Regions from separate parts of the Erwinia sp. INIA01 genome, predicted to be linked through region 1. Evidence: predicted binding sites of a transcription regulator. Region 1 holds the regulator's gene; each other region holds the start of a gene.
The links. The regulator LexA, encoded in region 1, represses DNA repair genes until DNA is damaged. The targets are predictions, from matches to a motif close to TNCTGTATGTACATACAGNA.
Positions count from the first base shown of each region.

Region 2: umuD (translesion error-prone DNA polymerase V autoproteolytic subunit) is a predicted target of LexA. The motif match lies at 1,703-1,722, and genes of this name have one in related genera.
Region 3: dinB (DNA polymerase IV) is a predicted target of LexA. The motif match lies at 1,281-1,300, and genes of this name have one in related genera.
Region 4: OMR58_RS10245 (metal-dependent hydrolase) is a predicted target of LexA. The motif match lies at 1,761-1,780, and genes of this name have one in related genera.

Region 1 covers NZ_JAPDNC010000002.1:42,594-45,724, reverse strand. Annotated here, with positions in the region: gene dinF (MATE family efflux transporter DinF) at 1-872, opposite strand, end outside; gene lexA (transcriptional repressor LexA) at 953-1,561, opposite strand; gene OMR58_RS02140 (diacylglycerol kinase) at 1,669-2,037, opposite strand; gene plsB (glycerol-3-phosphate 1-O-acyltransferase PlsB) at 2,166-3,131, shown strand, end outside.
Region 2 covers NZ_JAPDNC010000015.1:85,302-88,432, forward strand. Annotated here, with positions in the region: gene OMR58_RS22445 (plasmid partitioning/stability family protein) at 109-501, opposite strand; gene OMR58_RS22450 (plasmid segregation protein ParM) at 506-1,462, opposite strand; gene umuD (translesion error-prone DNA polymerase V autoproteolytic subunit) at 1,736-2,164, shown strand; gene umuC (translesion error-prone DNA polymerase V subunit UmuC) at 2,166-3,131, shown strand, end outside.
Region 3 covers NZ_JAPDNC010000009.1:224,572-227,702, reverse strand. Annotated here, with positions in the region: gene OMR58_RS17280 (class II glutamine amidotransferase) at 1-386, shown strand, start outside; gene dpaA (peptidoglycan meso-diaminopimelic acid protein amidase) at 357-1,091, opposite strand; gene dinB (DNA polymerase IV) at 1,318-2,373, shown strand; gene pepD (beta-Ala-His dipeptidase) at 2,591-3,131, opposite strand, start outside.
Region 4 covers NZ_JAPDNC010000005.1:10,415-13,545, reverse strand. Annotated here, with positions in the region: gene OMR58_RS10250 (L-cystine transporter) at 1-985, opposite strand, end outside; gene OMR58_RS10245 (metal-dependent hydrolase) at 1,151-1,741, opposite strand; gene hxpB (hexitol phosphatase HxpB) at 1,926-2,597, opposite strand; gene OMR58_RS10235 (YniB family protein) at 2,781-3,131, shown strand, end outside.

The DNA of each region.
Region 1 (3,131 bases):
ACCGCATAGGCGAAGCCGTCAAGCGCGTAGGCGGTGAAGGTCAGAAACATCAGCAGCACCGCATTGACGGCAACAATATCGCTGCCGAGCCGCGCGCCGAAAATCGTCAGTGAGGCAAAGCACACCTGCAACAGCAGAGAACGCAGCATAATGTCGCGGTTCAGCCTCAGCAGGCGGGCCAGATTACCGCGCCATGCACTCAGCAGCAGACGCAGCGACAGGCCACGCATCACCATCACCCGCCACACCAGCAGCAGCCCGACCAGCAGGCTGACGTATTCCGCAATAGCGGTAGCCGCCGCAGCGCCCTGAACGCCCCACTTCAGGCCAATAACAAACCACAGATCCAGCAGGATGTTCACCAGGTTGCCCACCACCAGCAGGATCACCGGCGCACGGGCATACTGTACGCCCAGCAGCCAGCCGAGTAATACCAGGTTTGCCAGCGTGGCGGGCGCGCTGAGCCAGCGGATCTGCATAAACAAATCGGCCTGGTGCAGCACGTCCTTACTGCCGCCGGTCAGCCCCAGCGCCAGATGGGTCAGCGGCGCTTTCAGCACAATAAAGGTGATACCGGCCATCAGCGCCAGCAGCAGCGGCTGCATTAACGCACGGGCCAGAGCGGGTTTGTCGTTTGCGCCAAACGCCTGTGCGGTCAGCCCGGTGGTGCTCATGCGTAAGAACAGCAGCAGCATAAACAGGAAGCTGGTGATAGTCGTACCAATCGCCACGCCGCCGAGGTAGGTCGGGCTATCAAGATGTCCAATAACCGCGGTATCCACCAGACCTAGCAGCGGCACGGTAATATTGGAGAGGATCATCGGCAGCGCCAGCCGCCAGAGATTTTTATCGGCAGCCGTCAGCAGTCGCATCGTGTTTCAACCGGAAGCAGGGAGTGATGAGAGATCGCAAAACGCGCCGCAGAGGGCGACGCGTCATATTCGGTGGGGGATTACAGCCAGTTGCCGTTGCGGATAACACCGACGGCCAGGCCTTCTATGGTCAGCGTCTGCTGACGCAGGTCGACAACAATCGGCTGAAACTCGCTGTTTTCCGGCAGCAGGTGAACGATGTTACCCTGCTTCTTCAGACGCTTAACGGTCACTTCGTCATCAATACGCGCCACAACAACCTGTCCGTTACGCACGTCTTCCGTTTTATGCACCGCCAGCAGATCGCCATCCATAATGCCGATGTCCTTCATCGACATGCCGCTGACGCGCAGCAGGAAGTCCGCATTGGGTTTAAACAGTTCGGGGTCTACCGAGTAGTGGCCTTCGATATGCTGCTCGGCCAGCAGGGGTTCGCCAGCGGCAACGCGGCCGATCAGCGGCAGGCCATCGGCCTCTTCCATCATCAGACGAATACCGCGCGATGCGCCGGAAACGATCTCAATCACGCCTTTTCTGGCCAGCGCTTTCAGGTGTTCTTCTGCAGCATTAGGGGAACGGAAGCCGAGCTGCGAGGCAATTTCTGCCCGCGTCGGTGGCATACCGGTCTGGTTAATGTGGTCGCGAATCAGGTCGTAAACCTGCTGCTGCCTTGCCGTTAGTGCTTTCATCCCGCCCCCTGGTTGTTTATACAGTCGACTGTGAGTATATACAGGTATTTGCGCGTTGGAAACCCAAAGCTGGCTAAAAAACAGCAGTTTGTTGAATTTCGGAAAACCTATCGCAAATGTGCAATCAATAGCATTGCCCACACAAAAATTGCCAATATTATGCTTAATAATACGGCGGCAGATCCCATATCTTTGGCACGCCCGGCCAGCGGATGAATTTCACTGCCGATACGGTCAACCACCGCTTCAATCGCACTATTAAGGATTTCAACAATAATCACCATCACTACGGAGCCAATCAGCAACACGCGGGTCACGGCATCCACATCCAGCCAGCAGGCGATCAGGATGGCGACGATGGCAGCAATCGCTTCCTGCCGGAATGCCGCTTCATGCTGCCAGGCAGCACGTATACCTTTCCAGGAATAACCCGCTGCTTTTACAATTCGAGTCAGTCCGGTGGCGTTATTTGCCATAATCAGGGAACCCTTTGGGAAGTTTAACGTCAATGAGAGGGTGTAGCACATTTTGCAACACCACAGATTCTGTTAGCGCTTTCTGGTATGCTTGCGGCGCTTTGCTAACAAGAGGCTTCATGTTGTCTATGTCAGGTTGGCGTAATTTATATTACAAACTGTTGAATCTGCCAGTGAAATTCCTGGTAAAAAGTAAGGCAATCCCGGCCGAACCGGTTGCCGAGCTTGGGCTTGATACTTCTCGCCCTATTATGTATGTGCTGCCTTATGATTCAAAGGCCGATCTCCTTGCCCTGCGCGAACAGTGCCGCAAACAGGATCTCCCCGATCCTTTGCATCCGCTGGAGATCGACGGCACCGTGCTGCCCCGCTATGTGTTTATCCATGACGGTCCGCGCGTGTTCCCCTATTTCGTACCGAACCTTGAGTCGGTCAAGCTGTTCCATGACTATCTGGACCTGCACCGTAATCATCCCGATCTGGATGTACAGATGGTGCCGGTATCGGTGATGTTTGGCCGTGCGCCGGGGCGCGAAGTACAGGGTGTCGAACAGCCGCATCTGCGGGTGCTGAACGGCATTCAGAAGTTCTTTGCGGTGATCTGGCTGGGTCGCGATAGCTTTGTGCGTTTCTCGCCTATCGTCTCGCTGCGCCGCATGGCGACCGAGCACGGTACCGATAAAACTATCGCACAGAAGCTGGCACGCGTGGCGCGTATGCACTTCGCCCGCCAGCGGCTGGCAGCCGTAGGCCCGCGCCTGCCGGTGCGCCAGGATCTGTTCAACAAGCTTCTGCAGTCCAAGGCAATTGCCAAAGCAGTGGAAGATGAAGCGCGCAGCAAGAAAATTTCCCATGAAAAGGCCCAGCAGAACGCCGTTGAGCTGATGGAAGAGATCGCGGCTAACTTCTCCTATGAAGCAATCCGCCTGACCGATCGCGTGATGGGCTGGACCTGGAGCAAGCTGTATCAGGGCCTGAACGTCAGCGGCGGCGAGCGCGTGCGCCAGCTGGCGCAGGACGGGCATGAGATCGTCTATGTGCCCTGCCACCGCAGCCATATGGACTACCTGCTGCTCTCCTACGTACTTTACCAC
Region 2 (3,131 bases), on a different contig from region 1:
TGTGAACGACTCATTTACAGCTCCTTAAGTGTTTGAGATAGCACTTCCCTGCCCATATCATCTACAGAAAATATAGATGTATTCCCTGTCACACAGATACACCTCAGATTACTGTGATGGTTTCTTTCCGAACATCGCCTGGGCATTTTTTCGGGTTATTTCGTCATCATCTGCAGCATCCTTACTGCCTTTATCATCCGCGATACTGCCGGAAGAACCGGGTTGCTCCGTGGCGGATGCCGGTGTAACCGCACCCTTCGGTAAAACCACAGAGATAACCTGCATGATCTCGTCATGAGACGTTGTTTCCGTCAGCAGCTCGCTGAGCAAAAAAGGCAACCGGGGATCGATTTTGTGCAGGGCAAGCCCGGCCAGCATCGATGCCCGTTGTAACCTGCCCCGCTCCCCCTGCGGAACGGCGTCTAAAGCCGCGCTTGCAAACCTGTCCGCCTGAGTGTTAACCGGGTTGATATAGAAAAGAATTTTACGGCGATTATCCATCAGCTTATCCGATTGCGAACATCCCGTTTACGAGATCAAACTGGGACGTCGTTGATTTATAGAAACGTTCTCTTCTCAGATTACAGTGATCACGCAGTGCATCAACGATGATTTCACTGCCACCGCCAATAACCAGCACATGTGAGTATCCACTGAATGTACTGACAACATCCAGGACCCGGCGTGTGAGCAGCTGTTCAGACTCCTTAAGTGCGCTCATGATGTCCGGCAAACGCGTCGTATCATTAACCCGGTTAGCGATATAGTTGCCGTCATGGCGATGAATAATAATGTCATCTGCCAGATAACTGCTCCCCGGTGTTCTCGCGGCTCTGAGTGCATCTTTAACCGCCGTCGTCATCATACTGACACCCACCGTTGAATCCCCGAAAATGCGAGATATACCGGACATTTTCCCCATAACCTGTGAGATATCGAGCGTGGTTCCCCCCAGGTCAACAATCAGCAGTGATTCAAGGGGATCAAGGTCATTCAGAATACTGAATCCCGCCGGAATGGATTCAGGCATCACATCCACATTTGTCACCGTGAACGTCTTTCCTCCGTTCAGGGTTACCGGCCGCATGAGGCTGTTTTGCTTACGCTCAATAGCGTCTGTATTGGGCTGGTTGTTGCGATCGTAATACTCGCTCAACGGCAACGTAACGGTGATATCAACCTCACACGGGGCGATCCCCGTCTGCAACAGGGCATGATGCACCGCCACGACGTTAACATCACTGTACTGCCAGGCAATGTTAGTCGTGATAACAGCATCCGGCGTGACAGGGTCAAACGAGAACTGCGCGCCGTTCATCACATAGTTAAATACGGGTGAACCGAACGGCACAGACCATTCACGTTTAAAGCTGTTAGGGCTGCTGAGCGTCTTCTCTATACCCCCGGCATCCACCCACTTCATTTTGATATTTGTTGAACCGTCATCAACGAAAATCTTCATTTATGTATCCCGCCTTGTTTGAGATTTTACTGACACCTGAAGATGCCAGCAATGAGAAAAATCAGAGAACAAGAGATATATTAGAGAAAAAAAAGAGAAAAACAATCACAAAGCAGCGATAAATGAGATTAACTAGAGAATAATCAGAGAAAGTTTTGTCAAAAAATCGTGAATTCGACCTGGTGCAGTGTTTTAGTCACCGCGCATATTGTGCTGGGGAAAATCGTAGATATACTAATACACTGTATATTTAAACAGTATTAAGGAGGGGTTATGTGTGATGTAAAACTCCATGCGGCATCCGCGTCCCCGGAAGTGCTTTTGCTGCCTCTGTTCGCTGACAGGATTCCTGCGGGATTTCCCAGCCCGGCGCAGGATTATGTTGAGGCTGAACTGGATCTCAACTCGTACTGCATCAGGCATCCGACAGCGACCTATTTTTTACGTGCATCCGGTAACAGCATGGCTGATGCCGGCATGAAAGATGGTGATCTGCTGGTTGTTGATAAATCGATAACGCCGGAGCACGGAGACATTGTCATTGCGGCAATAGATGGTGAGTTTACCGTGAAGCAGCTGCAGATCCGGCCGCGTCTCGCATTGCGCCCGATGAATTCAGCCTGGCCTCCCCTGTATCCTGATCCAGATACGCTGGAAATTTTTGGCGTGGTAACTCATTTCGTGCATACAACGAGGAATTAGCATGTTTGCGCTGGCCGACGTCAACAGCTTTTATGCCTCATGCGAGCAGGTATTCCGCCCCGACCTGAAAGGCCAGGCTGTTGTCATTCTCAGTAACAATGACGGCTGCGTGATCGCGCGCAGCGCAGCCGCAAAGCGGCTCGGCATCAAAATGGGCGTACCGTGGTTTCAGCTCAGGAGTCAAAATTTCCCGCAGCGCCTGCATGCGTTTTCGAGCAATTACGCCCTGTACGCGAACATGTCCGCACGGGTGATGAACATACTTGAAAGCCTGGCTCCGCGCGCAGAGGTCTATTCGATCGATGAGTGTTTCCTGGATATCACACGCATTGACAGCTGCATTGATTTTGAAGAGTTTGGCCGGCAGGTCCGGCATAAGGTACGGGCGCACACCGGTCTGACCGTAGGCGTCGGGATGGGACCAACAAAAACCCTGGCCAAGTCGGCTCAATGGGCTTCCAAGGAATGGCCGCAGTTCGGCGGCGTACTCGCACTGACCCCCGGAAATCCCCGCCGCACTGAAAAACTTCTGTCACTGCAGCCGGTAGAAGAAATTTGGGGATGTGGCCGGCGCATCAGTAAGAAGCTGGAGGCAATGGGTATCAGAACTGCGCTGGATCTGTCCCGCGCGAATACCCGGTTTATACGCCGCAACTTCAGCGTCGTGCTGGAACGTACGGTGCGTGAGCTACAGGGTGAGGCCTGTATTGGTCTGGAGGAAAACCCGCCGGCAAAGCAGCAGATTGTCTGCAGTCGCAGCTTTGGCGCCCGTATAGAAACCTATGACGAACTGCGCCAGGCAGTCTGCAGATACGCTGAGCGTGCAACGGAGAAGCTGCGCGGAGAAAGGCAGTTCTGCCGGCATGTATCCGTGTTTATCAAGACATCTCCATTCAGCCCGCATGAACCCTATTATGCCAATGCTGCCGGCGAGCAGCTGGTACTGGCAACACAGGATACCCGGGAC
Region 3 (3,131 bases), on a different contig from region 1:
CCGACAGCGAGCTGGCCTTCTGCTGGCTGCTGCATAAGCTGACCACGCGCTATCCGCGTACGCCGGGCAACTGGCCTGCGGTGTTCCGCTATATCGCCGAGCTGGCGGGGGAGCTAAGGGAGAAGGGCGTATTCAATATGCTGCTGTCGGACGGTCGCTATCTGATGGCATTCTGTTCCACCAATCTGTTCTGGATCACCCGTCGTGCGCCGTTTGGCAAAGCGAAGCTGCTGGATCAGGATGTGGAAATTGATTTTCAGAAGCAGACCACGCCGAATGACGTGGTCACGGTGATAGCAACGCAGCCGCTAACGGCTAACGAAACCTGGAACAAGATTGCCCCAGGAGAGTGGGCGCTATTTTGTCTGGGTGAGCGCCAGAGCTGAATCCGGTGCACCTGTGCCGTTCATCATCGGGCGGCTCAGCACATACTTACCGCCGCTGACGCTCACTGACGGCGGCTGTTTGGTCTGCACAAACTGCGCATAGCCAGGCTGCAGCTCTTTCCAGAAGCTGAAATAGGTCGAGTAGCGGTGGCGCTGCATATTGCTTTCGGTCATGCGGAAGGGATAAATGCTGACATCAACGCGCTGCTGGCCGTTACGCAGGGCGGCTTCCACATAGTGATAAATTTCGTCCATATAGGCATCGGTCATGGCATAGCAGCCAACAGACACGCAGTTACCGTGGATCATCAGATATTTCCCTTCATAACCCTGCTGGCGGTCATATTCATTCGGGAAGCCGACGTTAATCGCGCGATAAAAGCGGCTGTCCGGCTTAAGCTGGGAAAGCCCGACGCTGTAAAAACCTTCCGGGCTTTTAAAATCGCCCTGGCGGCGTTTTGGCCCCAGTCCGCCGGAAAAATTACAGATGCGATAGCTGTCGAGCAGGCGATATTCGTTACCGATCTTGCCGTAAAGCTCGAGAGTGCGTTCTTCTTTAAAGATCTGCAGATACACCGGTGTACCCAGCAGTTGTTTCTTTAACTCTTTGCTGACCGGAGCCAATGGCTGTACCGCATCGGGTACGCTGGCAAAGGCAACGGCGGGCAGAAAAATCATCGCAAACAGCAGTGCGATTTTGGCCATTCTTGTTCCCTTGAAAAAGAGGGTGGAGTGCAACGCCAAAAGGCGTCTGTTTCTTGCAATATAGGACAATTCCGCTATCGCGGCGATACCATAGCATTGTCTATTTTTTTCTCAAGATTAGAAAGATTAAATACCTTAATACCCGCCATGATTGCGGGTGAACCGACATTTATTGATATCGCCTGATTTAACTGTATACTTATACAGTACATTGTCGGGGGGCATTATGCGTAAGATTATTCACGTTGATATGGACTGCTTTTTTGCCGCAGTAGAGATGCGTGACGATCCCAGCCTGCGCGATATCCCGATTGCGATTGGCGGCAGCCGGGTGGCACGTGGAGTGATCAGCACCGCCAACTATCCTGCACGCAAATACGGTGTGCGCAGCGCGATGCCAACGGCCATGGCCTTAAAACTTTGCCCCCATCTTAAAGTGATCCCCGGGCGCTATGACGCTTATAAAGAGGCCAGCGCCCATATCCGTGAAATTTTCTCCCGCTATACCTCGCTGATCGAGCCGCTGTCATTGGATGAAGCCTATCTTGACGTATCCGACAGCCCCCACTGCCAGGGATCGGCGACGCTGATGGCGCGGGAAATCCGCCAGACTATCCAGCAGGAACTAAACCTGACCGCTTCTGCCGGCGTGGCACCGATTAAATTCCTCGCCAAAATCGCCTCTGATATCAATAAACCTAACGGTCAGTGCGTGATCACCCCCGAGGAGATGCCCGACTTTCTGCTGGCCCTGCCGCTGGCAAAAATTCCCGGCGTCGGCAAAGTGACCGCCCGCAAGCTGGAAGAGCTGGGGCTGAATACCTGTGCCGATGTGCAAAAAAGCGATCTGGCGATGCTGCTCAGGCGGTTTGGTAAATTTGGCCGCGTGCTGTGGGAGCGAAGCCACGGTTTTGACGATAGAGAAGTGATCACCGAGCGCCAGCGTAAATCCCTCGGCGTGGAGCGTACGCTGTCTGAAGATATTCACGACTGGGAAGCGTGCCTGGAAATTATCGATACGCTATACGAAGAGCTGGAACGGCGGCTGATCAAAATCAAACCGGACCGCCAGATTGCCCGTCAGGGCGTGAAGCTGAAGTTTAATGACTTCCAGCTGACCACTCAGGAACACGTCTGGCCGGAGCTGAATAAAGCCGATCTGATTGCTGTGGCGCGTAAAAGCTGGGACGAACGGCGGGGAGGGCGCGGGGTCAGGCTGGTCGGGCTGCACGTTACGCTGCTGAATCCGCAGATCGAGCGGCAGCTGCTGCTGGGGTTGTAGCGCGTGGAGAACGATTGGGCGTTGCATGATAAGAACGCTGCCACAGTGTTATGCGGCAGCGTTCATTAGATAGCACATTCCATGGTGAACACAGGCAGAGTTCGCATACATCCTGCTTTGTGAACACTCGCATGGCTTAGCGCGGGTATTCTGCACTGCTGTGTCGGCTTGCTGGCAAAGATTATCCAACCCGGGGATTCCCGGGCCGGGAATACTTTTATTTCGCCGGGATAGCCTTCAGTAGCGCGGTCAGCAGCTGCCAGTACAGGCCAACGCTGGCGATATGTACCTGTTCATCCGGTGAGTGTGGGCCGGTGATGGTTGGGCCGATAGAGACCATATCCATTTCCGGGTACGGTTTTTTGAACAGACCGCACTCCAGACCTGCGTGAATCACCTGAATATTCGGCGTGCGGTTAAACAGCTTCTCGTAGGTTTCACGTACCAGCGCCATCACCGGGGAGGTGGCATCCGGCTGCCAGCCTGGGTAGCTGCCTTTTGCCAGGGTTTTTGCCCCTGCCAGCTGGCCGAGTGCGGTGAGCATTTCCACCACGTACTCTTTCCCGCTGTCGATCAGGGAGCGCACCAGGCTATTGATGACCGCTTCGTCGCCTTCAAACTTCACCACGCCGACGTTCAGAGAGGTTTCCACCACGCCTTTCATCACATCAGAGTTACGGATTACGCCGTTCGGGGTGCTGTTCAGCAGAGCAATGAAAGCATCGCGGCTTGCGGCATTCAGCGGCTGATCGCTGCTT
Region 4 (3,131 bases), on a different contig from region 1:
ATTCCGGCACGCCAAGGCGACGGGTCTGTGCTTCTACGCTCAGTGGAATGGTTGCAGCGCTGGAACGGCTGGTAAAGGCAAAGGTAATTACCGGCCACACTTTGCGGAAGAAACGCAGTGGGTTTACGCCGTTTACCGACAGCAGCAGAGCGTGCACTGCAAACATGATTGCCAGTCCAAGGTATGACGCCAGCACAAAGCTACCCAGCTTGATAATGTCAGCGACATTCGAAGTCGCTACCACTTTGGTCATCAGTGCCATGACGCCGTAAGGAGTCAGCTTCATAATCAGGCGCACCAGCTTCATTACCCAGGACTGCAGGGTATCGATGGCTTTCAGCACGCGCTGGCCTTTCTCTGCATCATCCTTCAGCAACTGCAGCGCTGCTACCCCGAGGAAGGCGGCAAAAATCACCACGCTGATAATCGACGTTGGATTCGCGCCGGTCAGATCCGCAAACGGGTTTTTAGGGATAAAGGAAAGCAGCAACTGTGGGGCGCTCAGATCGGCAACTTTACCCACGTAGTTGTTCTGAATCGCCGTCAGGCGCGCGGTTTCCTGCACGCCCTGCACCAGACCGCTGGCGTTCAGCCCGAACAGCCAGGTAACCAGCACGCCAACCGCCGCTGAAATTGCGGTAGTAAACAGCAGCACGCCAATAGTCAGTACACTAATTTTACCCAACGATGACGCGTTGTGCAGGCGAGCAACGGCGCTGAGGATCGAGGCGAAAACCAGCGGCATAATGATCATCTGCAGCAGCTGGACGTAACCGTTACCGACGAGATTGAACCAGCTGACGGATTGTTTTATCACGTCACTGTTTTCACCATAGAGGGTGTGCAGCACCAGGCCAAACAGCACACCAACCACCAGGCCTGCGAGGACCTTTTTCGACAGGCTCCAGCCGCGGCGGCCGGTTTTTGCCAGCAGCAATAACAGGGCGACGAAAGCCACCAGGTTAATAATGAGCGGGAAATTCATTAAGGCATTCTCCAAAAGTGACGGCGCGAAAGCGCCGCCGTAGCGGTCGACAGTTAATTTCTGTCGCGCAGCAAGTAGGTCAGTGGCGAAATGGTAACAGTTTGGAATGGTGCAGGTTTATATCCAAAAGGAATTATTTATAACTTTTTGGTGTTACTTGCTTAATTATCGCTCTGGTTGCGCATTAATTATTCTGCTGATGCTGTTTTGTACGGTATTTATCACGGAACTGGTCCATCCGCCCGCACCAAAATGCTGCATGCCGGGTGGGAAGAACATTGCATAGCCGACCAGCGCCAGGCATAACATGCGTTCCAGCTGATTGCCTTTCTGGCTATTGAGCAGCGGAAGCCGAAAACGCCAACGGCACGGCCAAAGCAGCGGCACGCCTGCGGGCGTGAGCATATCGGCAACAATATGGCTGAGGTAGCCCAGTACCATTCCCTGGAACGCGTCGGCGGGAATAATCCAGCCCGCGGGGAGTTTCATCTGTAACAGCGCTACGCCACCGGCCACGGCCAGCAGGCTGTGAGTGAACCCCCGATGGCCAAAAGCGCGGGCAATGGGCTGCGACAGCCATTTAAGCCGCTGACCGAGCAGCGATTTTGGGTGATCGATATCGGGTAGCAGGCAGGTCAGCAGCGTGGCCGGAATAATGTGCCACCAGTCCGCGCTGGCCAGAACCGGAGTCAGTTCGGCGCGCTTGGCAAAAATTGCGCTGGCAATGGCGAAAATAAGATGGCCTTCGGCCGTCATGGGAAGTACCTGGCTGCATAGCTGTCAATGCATCCAGTATAGGGAATATATACAGTAGAATAAATATGTGACGCTGTAACGAAAGATAAATATTTTTAGCCCGGATTAACATTTAAGCAACGAAGGTGAAAACAGCATCGCTGCGTTAGCTATCCGGGCGATATAAAGTGAATTAGTGGACCTTTTAGCGGCCGAGTAAATGCTGGCCGGTCAGCTCGGTCAACGACGTGAGCTTAACGTCCGCCAGCGCCCATCGCGGATCGGCAGCGTACTCTGCATCGGGTACGACAATGGATCGCATACGCGCGGCTTTGGTGGCAACCATACCGTTGAACGAATCCTCGAGCGTGACGCAGTTGAGCGGATCAACGCCCAGACGTGCTGCGGCATCAAGGTAAACCTGTGGGTGCGGTTTGCTGTAAGGCAGGGATTCAGCAGAGGCGAGGATCTCAAAGTAACTGCGGATGTTAAACATCTCCAGTACCCGCTCAAGCATAAACAGTGGAGAGGCGGAGGCTAATGCAATCTTTAACCCTGAACGCTGGCAAAGCTGCAGCGCGTTTTCAACGCCGGGCAGCAACGGTCGTGTTTCTTCTACCAGAGCGAGTGCACGGTCGATAACACGCTTTGTAACTTCCTGCTGCGTTGACCCGCTCCATGGCAGCGTCTCGTACCACATGCGTACCACCTGATCGATGCGTAAGCCCAGGGTGTCGGGCAACTCTTCACGGCGGCTAAAATCGATGTCAAGCGTGCTGAAAATATCCAGTTCTGCCTGTTCCCAGAGTGGTTCGGAGTCGATCAGCAGGCCATCCATATCGAAAATGGCGGCAACGACGGGGCGGTGATAGGACATTTTGTGGCTCCATTAAACGGTTTATGTCATTTTAACATGAACATGGTATCGACCAAAAATCGCTGCAGGCCGTGACATGAGGTGAACGCAGGCATAAAGCCGCCCCGCGGGCAGCATTTAGCAGGCACTTTTCTTTCAGTACAGGTAGACTGTCGGCGAAATATCATATGGACGGGAGAAAGCATGACTTATCAACGGGCTGGCCAGATCGCAATCGTCAAGCGTATCGCAGGCTGGATTATCTTTATTCCTGCACTGTTATCCACGCTGATTTCGCTGATGGGTTTTCTGGAAAAAAGCCAGGAACAGCGGGACGGCATTAACGCGGTAATGCAGGATTTTACCCATGTGATGATCGATATGATCCGCTTTAACACCGGTTTTTTGCACAGCTTCTGGACGAATTCTCCGGTGCCAAACTTTAACGGCGGCAGCAATCTTCAGTTTTGGGCGATCTACATTCTGATTTTCGTCGGGCTGGCACTGCAGGCTTCCGGCGCGCGTATGTGGCGCCAGTCGCGACATCTGCGCGAA